One region of the Agromyces archimandritae genome, then DNA from elsewhere that is predicted to be linked to it. Evidence: predicted binding sites of a transcription regulator. Region 1 holds the regulator's gene; the other holds the start of a gene.

The links. Region 1 encodes HrcA, which represses chaperone genes, less so after heat shock. Its sites were predicted from a motif close to TTNGCACTCGNNNNNNNCGAGTGCNAA; they were not measured.
Region 2: groES (co-chaperone GroES) is a predicted target of HrcA. The motif match lies at 4,384-4,410, and genes of this name have one in related genera.

Annotation. Positions count from the first base shown of each region.
Region 1 covers NZ_CP071696.1:191,202-197,805, forward strand. Annotated here, with positions in the region: gene ybeY (rRNA maturation RNase YbeY) at 1-222, opposite strand, end outside; gene G127AT_RS00950 (PhoH family protein) at 219-1,238, opposite strand; gene G127AT_RS00955 (HIT domain-containing protein) at 1,282-1,632, opposite strand; gene G127AT_RS00960 (16S rRNA (uracil(1498)-N(3))-methyltransferase) at 1,662-2,393, opposite strand; partial or broken gene dnaJ (molecular chaperone DnaJ) at 2,405-3,504, opposite strand; gene hrcA (heat-inducible transcriptional repressor HrcA) at 3,558-4,601, opposite strand; gene G127AT_RS00975 (DUF4870 domain-containing protein) at 4,736-5,119, shown strand; gene G127AT_RS00980 (DUF4870 domain-containing protein) at 5,213-5,617, shown strand; gene hemW (radical SAM family heme chaperone HemW) at 5,688-6,604, opposite strand, start outside.
Region 2 covers NZ_CP071696.1:955,044-961,647, reverse strand. Annotated here, with positions in the region: gene tsaB (tRNA (adenosine(37)-N6)-threonylcarbamoyltransferase complex dimerization subunit type 1 TsaB) at 1-70, shown strand, start outside; gene rimI (ribosomal protein S18-alanine N-acetyltransferase) at 67-612, shown strand; gene tsaD (tRNA (adenosine(37)-N6)-threonylcarbamoyltransferase complex transferase subunit TsaD) at 609-1,715, shown strand; gene G127AT_RS04345 (hypothetical protein) at 1,858-2,502, shown strand; gene G127AT_RS04340 (DUF4190 domain-containing protein) at 2,508-3,113, shown strand; gene G127AT_RS04335 (class I SAM-dependent methyltransferase) at 3,167-4,357, opposite strand; gene groES (co-chaperone GroES) at 4,485-4,781, shown strand; gene rarD (EamA family transporter RarD) at 4,952-5,887, shown strand; gene G127AT_RS04320 (ABC transporter substrate-binding protein) at 6,076-6,604, shown strand, end outside.

The DNA of each region.
Region 1 (6,604 bases):
GCCGGGGCGCAGTTCGTCCATCGGGAAGCTCAGCACGTCGGTCGGGCCCGGCTCGTCCATCCACTGCACGTGCAGCTGCTCCATCGCACCCTCGTCGACGAGCACGATCGCCAGCTCGGCGTCGGGGTGGACGTGCATGGCGTCGAGGGCGTAGACGGCGAGACGCTGCAGGGCGGCCTCGTCGACCTCCATCGACGATTCGTTGTTGATCTCGATGCTCACGAGCTCGTCCCTCTTCTCGGCAGGTGGTCGCGCGTGCCCTTGCCGCGCCGTTCGGCGCGGTTGGCGAACTCGCGCGCCTGTTCGCGTTCGTAGCGCACCGCCTGCTGGCGCTGGTCGTAGTCGGTGTAGGCGTCGACGATGCGGCCGACGAGGCTGTGCCGGACGACGTCCTCGCTCGTGAGCCGGGCGAAGTGGATGTCGTCGACATGGTCGAGGATGCGCGTCACGAGCCGGAGGCCGGACGCCCCGCCGGGCAGGTCGATCTGGGTCACATCGCCGGTGACGACCATCTTCGAGCCGAAGCCGAGGCGGGTGAGGAACATCTTCATCTGTTCTGGCGTCGTGTTCTGCGCTTCGTCGAGGATGACGAAGGCGTCGTTGATGGTGCGCCCGCGCATATAGGCCAGGGGCGCGACCTCGACGGTGCCGGTGGCCAGGAGCTTCGGGACGAGCTCGGGATCCATCATCTCGTTGAGGGCGTCGTAGAGCGGCCTGAGATAGGGGTCGATCTTGTCGGTGAGGGTGCCGGGCAGGAAGCCGAGGCGTTCGCCGGCCTCGACCGCCGGGCGGGTGAGGATGATGCGGGTGACCTCTTTGCGCTGCAGCGCCTGCACGGCCTTGGCCATCGCCAGGTAGGTCTTGCCGGTGCCGGCCGGGCCGATGCCGAAGACGATGGTGTGCTCGTCGATCGCGTCGACGTAGTCGCGCTGCCCGGCGGTCTGCGGTCGGATGCTCTTGCCGCGGCTGGAGAGGATGACCTGCCCGAGCACCTCGGACGGCTTCGCCCGGGGGTCGGCGTCGAGGATGCGGTCGCTGGAGACGACCTCGGTCGGCGTCGGATCCTGCCCGCTGCGGACGAGCTCGAGCAGCTCCTCGACGAGCCGGCGCACCCGTTCCACTTCGCCGGCCTCGCCGCGCAGGGCGATCTCGTTGCCGCGCACGTGCACCTCGACGCCGGGGTGCTCGCGTTCGATCGTGGTCAGCAGCCGGTCCTGCGGCCCGAGCAGCCGCACCATCTGCACGCCGTCGACGTGCAGGCGGACCTCGGACCCCGGAATCTCAGACTCCGCCAAGCGAGGCCTCCTCGAGCCCGCCGGCGAGCACATGCGCGTGCACGTGGAACACCGTCTGGCCGGCGCCGGCGCCGGAGTTGAACACGAGCCGGAAGTCGCCGTCGGCCTGCTCGTCGGCGATCCGCTTCGCCGCGGCGACCATCTCGGCCAGCAGCGCCGGGTCGGCGGCGGCGAGTTCGACGACGTCGCGGTACGCCTCGGTCTTCGGCGTCACGACGATGTGCACGGGAGCCTTCGGCGCGATGTCGCGGAACGCGATCAACCGCTCGTCCTCGAAGACGATGTCGGCTGGGATCTCGCGGGCGATGATGCGGCTGAACACCGAGGGTTCTGACATGCCTTCCATCCTATGGCCGGGGGCCCGCCTCACCAGCGGCCGAGCCGCGCGGCGAGCACCGCGATCGCGGCCGGCCCGGCCGTGGAGGTGCGCAGCACCTCCGGCCCGAGCCGCACCGCTTCGGCGCCGGCCGCGCCGAGCGCCTCGAGCTCGCCCGGGTCGATGCCTCCCTCGGGGCCGACGACGAGGACGAGCTCGCGCCCGTCGGGCTCGAGCCCCGCCAGGGGGGCGGATGCGGTCGGTTCGAGCAGCAGCACGCGGCGGCCGGCGAGGAGCGCGGGCAGTTCGTGCGTCGAGGCGACCGGGTGCACCTCCGGCATCCACGCCCGCATCGACTGCTTCGTCGCCTCGCGGGCGATGGATGCCCAGCGCTCCCGGCCCTTGGCGGCCTTCGGCCCCTCCCAGCGCGAGACGGAGCGCCTGGCCGCCCACGGCACGATCTCGTCGACGCCGAGCTCGGTGGCCGCCTGCACGGCGAGCTCGTCGCGGCCGCCCTTGGCCAGGGCCTGCACGAGCACGATGCGGGTGCCCGGGGCATCCACCCGCCGCACCGAGACGACGCGGACCGTGAGGCGTTTCGGCTCGACGGATTCGACGACGCCGTCCACGATGGTGCCCCGGCCGTCGCCGATCGCGACCTGCTCGCCGACGCGGATGCGCGCGACGGTCGCCGCATGCCGCGCCTCGTCGCCGGCGAGCTCGACCGCGTCGCCCGGGCGGATGCCGTCGCCGAGCGATTCGTCGAGGTAGAGGTTCGCCATGCGCGCCCCGTTCAGGCCCGGAACTTGTCGCGGAGCTTGGCGAACAGCCCCTGCTGGAAATGCGCGAGCTTCGGCGCGGGCGCCTTCTGCGCACGGCGGAACTGCTCGATGAGCTCGCGCTCCTTGCCCGACAGCTTCGACGGCGTGACGACGTGCACGCCGATGCGGAGGTCGCCGCGGCCGGAGCCGCGGAGCTTGGTGATGCCGCGATCGCGCACCGTGATGATCTCGCCCGACTGCACGCCCGGCTTCACCTCGACCTCGACGTCGCCGTCGAGGGCCTCGATCGTCGCCGTGGCGCCGAGCACCGCATCCGGCATCGAGACCTCGAGGGTGGCGAGGAGGTCGTCGCCGTTGCGACTGAAGACCTCGTGGCCGCGCACCTTGATCTCCAGGTACAGGTCGCCGTTCGGGCCGCCGGCCGGGCCCGCCTCGCCCGAACCGGGCATCTGGATGCGGTTGCCCGTGTCGACGCCCGCGGGGATGTCGACGGGCACCGTGCGACGCGCACGCACGCGGCCCTGACCCTGGCAGGTGACGCACGGGGTGGCGATGATCGTGCCGTAGCCGCGGCAGGTGCCGCACGGGCTCGACGTCATCACATTGCCGAGCAGCGAACGCACCGAACGCTGGATGGAGCCGGTGCCGTGGCAGATGTCGCAGGTGACGGGCGCGGTGCCGGGTTGGCAGCAGGAGCCGTGGCAGGTGTCGCACACGATCGCCGTGTCGACCTCCAGGTCGCGGTGGGTGCCGAAGATCACCTCGTCGAGGTCGACCTCGACGCGCAGCAGCGCATCCTGTCCGCGTTCGCGCCGGCTCTTCGGCCCCCGCGTCTGCCCCCGCCCCCGCCGAAGAAGGTCTCGAAGATGTCGCCGAAGCCGCCGAAGCCGCCCTGGCTGAACCCGCCCTGGCCGCCCAGGTCGTACTGCTCGCGCTGACGCGGGTCCGAGAGCACGTCGTAGGCGTGGGTGACGAGCTTGAAGCGTTCGGCCGCATCCGCCCCCGGGTTCACATCGGGGTGCAGTTCGCGCGCAAGCCGGCGGTAGGCCTTCTTGATCTCGTCGGGGGTGGCCTCGCGGGAGACGCCGAGGACCTCGTAGTGGTCAGCCAAGAGCGGCAAGTCCTTTCATGGGGTGGTGCGTGCGGGCGCTTCGCGGGCCCGCGTCAGCTGTCGCCGAGCAGCCGGGACAGATACCGGGCGACGGCCCGGACGGCGGCCATGTTGGTCGAGTAGTCCATGCGGGTCGGCCCGAGCACGCCGAGGCGTGCGAGCTCGCGACCCGGCGCGGCGAAACTGCTCGCGACGACGGAGGTCTCGCCGAGCCCGAACGGCGCGTTCTCGCGGCCGATCGAGACGGTCACGCCGCCCTGCTCCTCGGCCATCTCGCCGAAGAGGCGCAGCACGACCGCCTGCTCCTCGATGGCCTCGAGGATGTCGAGGATGCTGCCGCCGAAGTCCTGTTCGGTGCGCACGAGGTTCGCCGCACCGGCCACGACGAGCTTCTCGGCTCGCTGGCCGCGGGCCTGGACGGCGAGGGAGGCCCGCACGCGTGCGATGAGCCCGGCGTGCTCGGGGAGGCCGAGGTCGTCGTCGGCGCCGAGGGCGCGTTCAGCGTCGCGGACCTCGAGGCCGCCGAGCAGGCGGTTCAGGCGTTCGCGGATGCGGCCGAGCGCCTCGGCATCCACCGTCGCGTCATCCGTCGCCTCCGGCTCGGCGAGGTCGACGATGCGCTGGTCGACATGCCCGGCATCGGTGATCAGCATGACGAGCAGCCGGCCGCCGCCGAGGTCGATGAGCTCGACGTGGCGCACATGCGAGACGCCGAAGAGCGGCACCTGCACGACCGCGAGCTGACGGGTCAGCTGCGACATGAGCCGCACGGTGCGGGCGAGGAGCTCGTCGAGGTCGGCAGAGCCGCCGAGGAAGGCCTCGATCGCGTGCCGCTGCACCGGGCTCAGCGGGCGGACGTCGGCGAGCCGGTCGACGAAGAGGCGGTAGCCCTTGTCGGTGGGGATGCGGCCGGAGGAGGTGTGCGGCGCCTCGATGAGCGCCTCTTCTTCGAGCAGCGCCATGTCGTTGCGGATCGTCGCCGCCGAGACCCCGAAGGAGTGGCGGTCGACGATCGTCTTCGAGCCGACCGGTTCGCGGGAGGCGACGTAGTCCTGCACGATCGCGCGAAGCACGGCGAGCCGACGTTCCGAGACCATCGCCCAGGCTCCCTCCGTTAGCACTCCGCACGACTGAGTGCCAATCCTATCGCGTCCGGCGGGCCGCGCGGGCTACGCTCGACACTCGCGCCGCGTCGTGCGCCATCCTTCGCGTTTTCGAAAGGTACTCCTCCATGTCCGATCACGGCCAACCGGCATCCGGCGCCCCGCTCACGCGCGAGCAGGATGTGCAGTGGGGCTCGCTCGCGCACCTCGGCGGCATCCTCAGCTTCCTGCCGAGCCTCATCATCTGGCTCGTCTTCAAGGATCGCGGCCCCTTCACCGACCGGGAGGCGAAAGAGGCCCTGAACTTCCAGATCACCCTCCTCATCGCCATGATCGTGCTGAACATCGCCGTCGGCATCCTCACCGTCGTGAGCTTCGGGATCCTCGGCTTCCTCGGCTTCCTGACGTGGATCCCGTGGGCGATCGGCGTCGTCTTCTCGATCCTCGCGTTCATGCGCACCCGCGACGGCGCTCCCTACCGCTACCCGTTCGCGTTCCGCTTCATCCGCTGACGCGCACACCACCCCTCGCGGCGGGGCGGGGTGCTGTGCCAGCATGAACGGAGGAGCACTCGCCGCACCGGCGAGCCGATAGGAGAGATCGACATGTCGAACACACCGCCTCCTCCCCCGCCGCCGTCGGCACCGCCGCCTCCGCCGCAGAACCCCTATCAGCAGAGCCAGCCGCTCAGCCCGGCCGACGAGAAGCTGTGGGCGACGCTCATCCACATCGGCGGCATCCTCTTCGGATTCCTGCCGGCGCTCATCGGCTACCTCGTGCTGAAGGATCGGGGGCCGTTCATCCGCGGCCACTCCGCGACGGCCCTGAACTTCCAGATCACGCTGCTCATCGCATACGTGGTCGGGTGGATCACCACGTTCATCGTCATCGGGTTCATCATCCTGGCCGCGGCCTGGGTGTGCTCGATCGTGTTCGGCATCATCGCCGCCGTCAAGGCCAACCAGGGCCAGCCATACGTCTACCCCATCGCGATCCGGTTCGTGAGCTGAGCGAACGGCCGATCGGGTCGAAGCCCGCCGCCCAGCAGGGCCGGCGGGCTTCGTCGTGCAAGGCGGCCGTTCAGTCGCCGAGCAGGCGCCGTACGACCGCGTCGGCGAGCAGCCGGCCGCGGAGCGTCAGGGTGAGCCGCCCGCCGAGGGCGGGGCGGGCGTCGACGAGCCCGTCGGCGATGAGGCCGGCCACCGCATGCCGGCCCGCCTCGGCGAGCGAGGCGATCTCCAGCCCCTCGCGGATCCGGCTCTGCAGCAGCACCCGCTCCGTCTCGCGGGTCGCCACGTCGAGCGTCTCGCGCCCCACGGCCGGCGACACGCCTGCGGCGAGCCGTTCGGCGTAGGCGGCGGGATGCTTCGCGTTCCACCACCGAACGCCGCCGACGTGGCTGTGGGCGCCCGGGCCGACGCCCCACCAGTCGTCGCCGCGCCAGTAGCCGAGGTTGTGCCGCGAGCGGTGCTCTCGCCCGCGCGCCCAGTTGCTGACCTCGTACCAGTCGTAGCCGGCACCGTCGAGACGTTCGTCGGCGAGCTCGTACATGTCGGCCTCGAGGTCGTCATCGGGGGTGGCGACCTCGCCGCGGCGGATCTGCCGGGCGAGCTTCGTGCCGTCTTCGACGATCAGGGCGTAGGCGCTCAGGTGATCGGGTTCGGCCGCGAGTGCCGCGTCGAGGCTCGCCCGCCAGTCCTCCAGCGTCTCGCCGGGGGTGCCGTAGATGAGGTCGAGGCTGACGTCGAGGCCGGCATCCCGCGCCCAGCGGACGACCTCGGGCACGCGCTCGGGGTCGTGCGTGCGGTCGAGGGTGGCCAGCACCCTCGGCACCGCCGACTGCATCCCGAACGAGACACGGGTGAAGCCGCCCTCGCGCAGACGCACGAGGTCGTCCGGGCCGACGGAGTCGGGGTTCGCCTCGGTCGTGACCTCGGCGCCGTCGGCGAGGCCGAACTCGTCCCGCACCGCCCCGAGCATCCGCACGAGGTCGCCGG
Region 2 (6,604 bases), 760 kb from region 1:
GCCGGCGCAACCCCTCTACCTGCGCTCGCCCGACGTCACGATCTCGACCGGGAAGCGGGTGAGCCGATGAGCGTGCTCATGCGCATCGCCGCCGCGAGCGACCTCGACGCGATCATGGACCTCGAACAGGCGACCTTCGAGGCCGACGCCTGGTCGCAGGCATCCATGCTCCGCGAGATCGAGGACCCGAACACGCGCTATCTCGTCGCCGTCGACGACCAGCACGGCACGCTCTTCGCCTACGGCGGGGTGCTCGCCCCGCCCGGAGCCCCGCAGGCCGACATCCAGACCATCGCCGTCGCCCCGGCCTCGCGTTCGCGCGGCCTCGGCCGCGGCCTCATGCACCAGCTCATCGCCGAAGCACGCCGCCGCGGCGCCCAGGAGGTCTTCCTCGAGGTGCGCGCCGACAACCCCGTCGCACAGGCCCTCTACGACTCGCTCGGCTTCGAACGCATCTCGGTGCGGAAGCGCTACTACCGCGGCGGCATCGACGCGATCATCATGCGCCTGGAGATCCCCGACCCCGAGACCCGGCCCGCCGGCACCGTCGACCCGGGTGCGCCGCGGCACGTGGGCCCCGTCGGCGGCGACCGCACGGAGCGTCGGCGATGAGCGCGGGCACGCTTGCCGGCGGGGCGGGCGCCGCACCGGCATCCGCACCCCTCGTGCTCGGGATCGAGACCTCGTGCGACGAGACCGGCATCGGCATCGTGCGCGGCGAGACGCTGCTGGCCAACGTCATCGCATCCTCGATGGAGGAGCACGCCCGCTACGGCGGCGTCGTGCCCGAGGTCGCCGCCCGCGCCCACCTCGAAGCGCTCGGCCCCGCCATCCGGCAGGCGCTCGCCGAAGCCGGCGTGACGCTCGGCGAACTCGACGCGATCGCGGTCACGAGCGGCCCCGGCCTCGCCGGCGCCCTCATGGTCGGTATCGGCGCCGCCAAGGCCCTCGCCCTCGCCCTCGATGTGCCCCTCTACGCCGTGAACCACCTCGTCGGGCACGTCGGCGCCGATCTCATCGGCGGCACCCCGCTCGAAACGCCCACCGTCGCGCTGCTCGTCTCGGGCGGGCACACCTCGCTCCTCCTCGTCCGCGACCTCGTCGACGACGTGGAACTGCTCGGCGAGACCATCGACGACGCCGCCGGCGAGGCCTTCGACAAGGTCGCCCGCGTGCTCGGGCTGCCCTACCCCGGCGGCCCCGAGATCGACCGCGTCGCCGTCGGCGGCGACCCCGCGGCGATCCGCTTCCCGCGCGGGCTCAGCCTGCCGAAGGACCTGGAGCGCCACCGCTACGACTTCAGCTTCTCGGGGCTGAAGACCGCCGTCGCCCGCTGGGTCGAGGCCCGGCAGGACGCCGGCGAGCCGGTGCCGCTCGCCGACGTCGCCGCGAGCTTCCGCGAGGCCGTCGTCGACGTGCTCCTCACCAAGGCGCTCGCCGCCTGCCGCGACCTCGGCGTGCCGCGGCTGCTGCTCGGCGGCGGCGTCGTCGCCAACCGCCGGCTGCGCGAGGTCGCCGAGGCGCGCGCCGCCGAAGCCGGCGTCGCCCTGCGCATCCCGCCGCTCTCGCTCTGCACCGACAACGGCGCCATGATCGCCGCCCTCGGGGCGCGCCTCATCACCGCCGGCCGGCCGCCGTCGACGCTCGGCTTCGGGGCCGACTCGACGCTTCCCGTGACCGAGGTGCAGGTCGACCCGGTGTCGCCGGGGGCATAGCCACGGCCCGGCACGGGCGGTAGTCTGGGCGAAGAGGCAGCGGGGTGTGCATGCTGCCCGCGATCGCCCGGCATCACGGGGTGAAGCGAGGGATGCCGAGCTCGCCCGCCACGGCCCGCAGGAGAGAAACGGAAGGTTCATCATGAGCGACCCCAAGAACCCGGAAGGCCTGCCCGACGACGCCGAGCAGGCGGCTGCCGGGGCGGTGCCTCCGGCCGCTTCCGACCCCGACGTGCCCTCGGTGCCCGAGCCTCCGGCCGCGCCCGAGCCGCCCCAGGCTCCGCCTGCGCCGCCCGCACCGCCTGCGCCCGAGCCGCCGCAGTACGCCGCGCCCGCCGCGCCCGAGCCTCCGGCCGCCCCGACGCCGCCGCCGTCGTACGGTGCGCCGGCCGCGCCCTCCCAGTCCTCCAGCCAGCAGGGGTACGGCCAGACGCCGCCCGGGTACGGCGCCGCCGACTACTCCGGGTACTCGCAGGCCCCCGCGCAGAAGTCGCCGGTGCTCAGCATCATCTCGCTGATCGCCGGTATCGTCGGCATCGTCGGCGGCGGGATCGTGCTCATCCCGATCGTCGGCGCGATCTTGCAGCTCTTCATCCCGGCCGCGGCCGTGGTCCTCGGCTTCCTCGGCAAGAAGAAGGAGCCGCAGGCCAAGGGGATGTGGCTCACGGGCATCATCCTCGGCTTCATCGGCATCCTCATCGCTCTGGCCGCGCTGGTCTTCTGGATCGTCGTCATCGGTGTGGCGGCGAACGATCCGAACATGTACCAGTTCGACTACGACTACTGAGTTCCATGACGCAAGACGCCGACCCGGGCGTCCCGCCCGAGGGCGGGGCGCCCGGTCGTGCGCCCGGTGAACGCGGCCGGCGTGCGGCCGGCCCGCCCGACGACGCACCGGGCACGTCGCCAGACCGGTTCCGGGCGGTCCCGGCATCCGCTGCGGAACCCGCCGGCCCGCCGGCCGCACCGACGAGCGATCCACTCGCCCCGTATCGGCCGGCCGGGCCGACCTTCCAGGCCGAACCCGCCGTCCGCGAACTCGAACTGCCCATGGACACCGGGCGGCTCCGACAGCTGCCGACCGGGCAGCTGCTCACCGTCCGCCGTCCCGCCGCCGAGCCGGCCGTGCCGGGCGTGCTCGATGAAGAGGAGCAGCGCCGCGTCTACTCCGGCATCGGCGTCGTGCTCGGCGTCGTCGGAGCGGTCGCGTCGCTCTTCGTCGGCTGGGCGTTGCCCGTCTCGATCATCGCGATCGTCTTCGGCGTGCTCGCGCTGCGCCGCGAGGAGGGCGGGCGGGTGCCCGCCTACGTCGGCATCGCCACCGGCGTCACCGGGGTGCTCTTCTCGCTCATCTGGATCGGCTATTACGCGATCATCCTCGGCGCGCTGCCGACCTGAGCGCGCGGGCGGCATCCGCACCCTGTGGCGCGCGCCCCGGCATCCGCACCCGATCAGTCGATGCGCTCGACGAGGAGGGCGACGTGGCGGCCCGCCTCGCGGGTGAGGACGAGCGTCGCCGAGGCGTCGCCCTCGAGCTTCAGGCGCTTGCGGAGCCCGGCCGGGTCGACGTCGCTGCCGCGCTTCTTGATCTCGAGGGTTCCGATGCCGCGCTCGGCGAGGGCCATGCGGAGCTTGCGCTCCTCGGCGCTCAAGCGCTCGATGACGCGGAAGCCGCGTGCGAACGGCGTCTCGAAGGGGCGGTCGGCGGTGAGGTAGGCGATGCCCTCGCTCAGCATGCGGGCGTCGTGGGCGCGCGCGAGCTCGCCGATGAGGCGGGCGCGGATGACGGCGCCGTCGGGTTCGTAGAGGTAGTCGCCGAGCGGGCCGACCTCGGCGTCCTCGCTATCGGCCGGTGCAGCGAGCTCGTGGCCGGAGCCGCCCTGCACGACGAGCGCCGAACGGCCGATGCCGGGGCGGGCGAGGGGCCCGAACCAGACGCCGAGCTCGACGACCTCGCCGTCCACCGAGATCCACTGCGCCTCGGTGCCGGCGGGGATGAGCTCGCGGTCGGTGCCCGGGCCGAGCTTGACGCCCACCGGCATCCGCTCGCCGAGGCCGAAGGCGAAGTCGAGGGAGGGGCTGTAGTCGGCCGGATCCGCGAGCCGGCGGGTCGTGCCGCCCTCGACGCGGCGCCGGGCCGGGTCGAGCCAGACGCCGCCGATGCCGCCGAGCGGCACGTCCTCGGCGCGTTCGTTCAGCACGCGCACGTGCGGGAACGGGGACAGGTTGTAGCTCGCGACGGCCGCCGTCACCTCGTCGGCGTCGGCCGCGGTGACCTCGAGGTCGATCGCGGCGAAGGCGAGCGCATCGCCGCCGATGCCGCAGCCGAGGTCGGCGATGTGGCGGATGCCGGCGCGCGCGAAGCGGCCGGCGTGCAGCGCGGCGACCGGCAGCCGGGTGGCCTGTTCGAGGCCGGCCTCGGTGAAGAGCATGCGCGAGGCGAACTCGCCGAACTTCGCCCGCGCGCGGGCGCGGAGGCGGGCCTGGCTGAGCACGGCCGCGACGAGGCCGGGGGAGTGGCCCTGCTTGCGGAGAGCGGCGACGGTGCGGACGACATCGTCCTTCTCGTTCCACGGCGGCAGTGAGTCGAGCAGCCGCAGCCCCTCGGGCGAGAGCAGCTCGACGAGTTCGGCGCGATCCACCCGCTCACGCTAGCAGCAGGGGAGAGTTGGCACTCACGTTGCACGAGTGCCAAAGCGCCTCTAGACTCATCTTTAGCACTCTCGGTCTGAGGGTGCTAACCGGTCTTCATCAAGAAAGAGGTCAACCGTGTCGGTTTCCATCAAGCCGCTCGAGGATCGCATCGTCATCAAGCAGATCGAGGCTGAGCAGACGACCGCATCGGGGCTCGTCATCCCCGACACCGCCAAGGAGAAGCCCCAGGAGGGCGAGGTCGTCGCGGTCGGCCCGGGCCGCATCGACGACAACGGCAACCGCGTTCCGCTCGACGTCGCGGTCGGCGACAAGGTGATCTACTCCAAGTACGGCGGAACCGAGGTCAAGTACGCGGGCGAGGAGCTCCTCGTGCTGTCGGCCCGCGACGTGCTCGCGGTCGTCGTCCGCTGACGATCCCTTCCGAGACCGGCTCGTGCGCTTCGGCGCACGGGCCGGTTTTCGCATGCCCGGGGTGGATGCCGCCGCGCGCACGACGGCGGGAATCGGCCGCAGGATGGCAGCCGGGCGCGGCGTGCGGCATGCCCGCACCGGCATAGGCTCAGCAGGTGTCATCCACGAACATCCCGGATTCCGGAGCCGGCGCACCGGCATCCACCGCCGCACTCGACCGCGGCGGCCTGCTCTACGCGGTCGGCGCATACGTGCTCTGGGGCTTCCTGCCCGTCTACTTCATCTCGCTCGCGCCCTCCGGCCCCTTCGAGGTCGTCGCCGCGCGCATCGTCTTCTCGCTCGTCTTCTGCGCGATCCTCATCACCGCCACCCGCAGCTGGCGGCGCCTGGCCGCCCTCTTCTCCGACCGGCGCATCCTCTTCACGATGGGCCTTGCCGGCCTGCTCATCTACATCAACTGGCAGACCTACGTGATCGCGACGCTCAGCGGCCACGTCGTCGAGGCGGCCCTGGGCTACTTCATCAACCCGATCGTGACCGTCTTCCTCGGCGTGCTCGTGCTCCGCGAGCGCCTGAACGTCACGCAGTGGGTCGCCGTGGGCATCTCGCTCGCCGCCGTCGTCGTGCTCGCCGTCGGCTACGGCCAGCCGCCGTGGATCGCCCTCGTGCTCGCGTTCTCGTTCGGCACCTACGGCCTCATCAAGAAGCGCGTGGGGCCGCGAGTGGATGCCGTCTCGGGCCTCACCCTGGAGACCGCCTGGCTCACCCCGCTCGCACTCGTGCAACTCGCCGTCGTCGGTGCGACGACGGGGCTCACCTTCGGCACCGTGAGCGGGTGGCACACCGCGCTGCTCATCGGCTCCGGCATCATCACGGCGGTGCCGTTGCTGCTCTTCGCCGCTGCGAGCCGCCGGCTGCCGCTCATCGCGCTCGGGTTCATCCAGTACTTCGCCCCCGTCATCCAGTTCATCGTCGGCGTGTTCATCCTGCACGAGCCGATGCCGCCGGAGCGGTGGATCGGCTTCGCCCTCGTGTGGCTCGCCCTCATCGTGCTGAGCGCCGATCTCGTGCGCGGGGCCCGCGCCAGGCGGAGATCGGGGCGCTGATCGCCCGTTCGGGGGCCGGGATCCCGCGCCGGACGGGGTGCCAGGTGACGGAGCGGTAACGATTCCGGCCGCGTTACACGCTTGTGACCGGGGTGACTTGTCACCGCCATGCCCGCGGAATACTGTCGAGACCACTGATGCCCGTTCGGGCATCCGGTACCGCACATCCTTCAGTCCCAAGGAGCAACATGAGCGTATTCGCGAAGGCCTCGGCCTCCCGCAAGCGCCGCGGAATCTGGGCGGGCGTGGCCATCACGGCCACGAGCGCCCTGCTGCTTTCCGCGTGCGCATCGGGAGAACAGCCCGCCGAGTCCGAGAGCCAGGGTCCCCGCGAGGACCAGACGCTGAAGATCGGCACCGTGCTGCCGCAGACCGGCGCACTGTCCTTCCTCGGCCCGCCGGAAGAGGCCGGCGTCGGCCTCGCCGTGCAGGACATCAACGAGGCCGACCTCGGCGTCACCGTCGAGGTCGAATGGGGCGACTCGGGCGACCCCGACAACAAGGCCTACGAGACGACCGTGCCGCGACTGCTCAGCGCCGACGTCAACGCGCTCGTCGGTGCCGCCGCATCCGGCGTCACGAAGCTCTTCCTCGACCAGGCGGTCGGCGCCGGCGTGCTCACCTTCTCGCCGGCCAACACCTCGCCCGACTTCACCGACTGGGACGACGACAACCTCTACTGGCGTACGGCTCCGTCCGACCTGCTCCAGGGCGAGG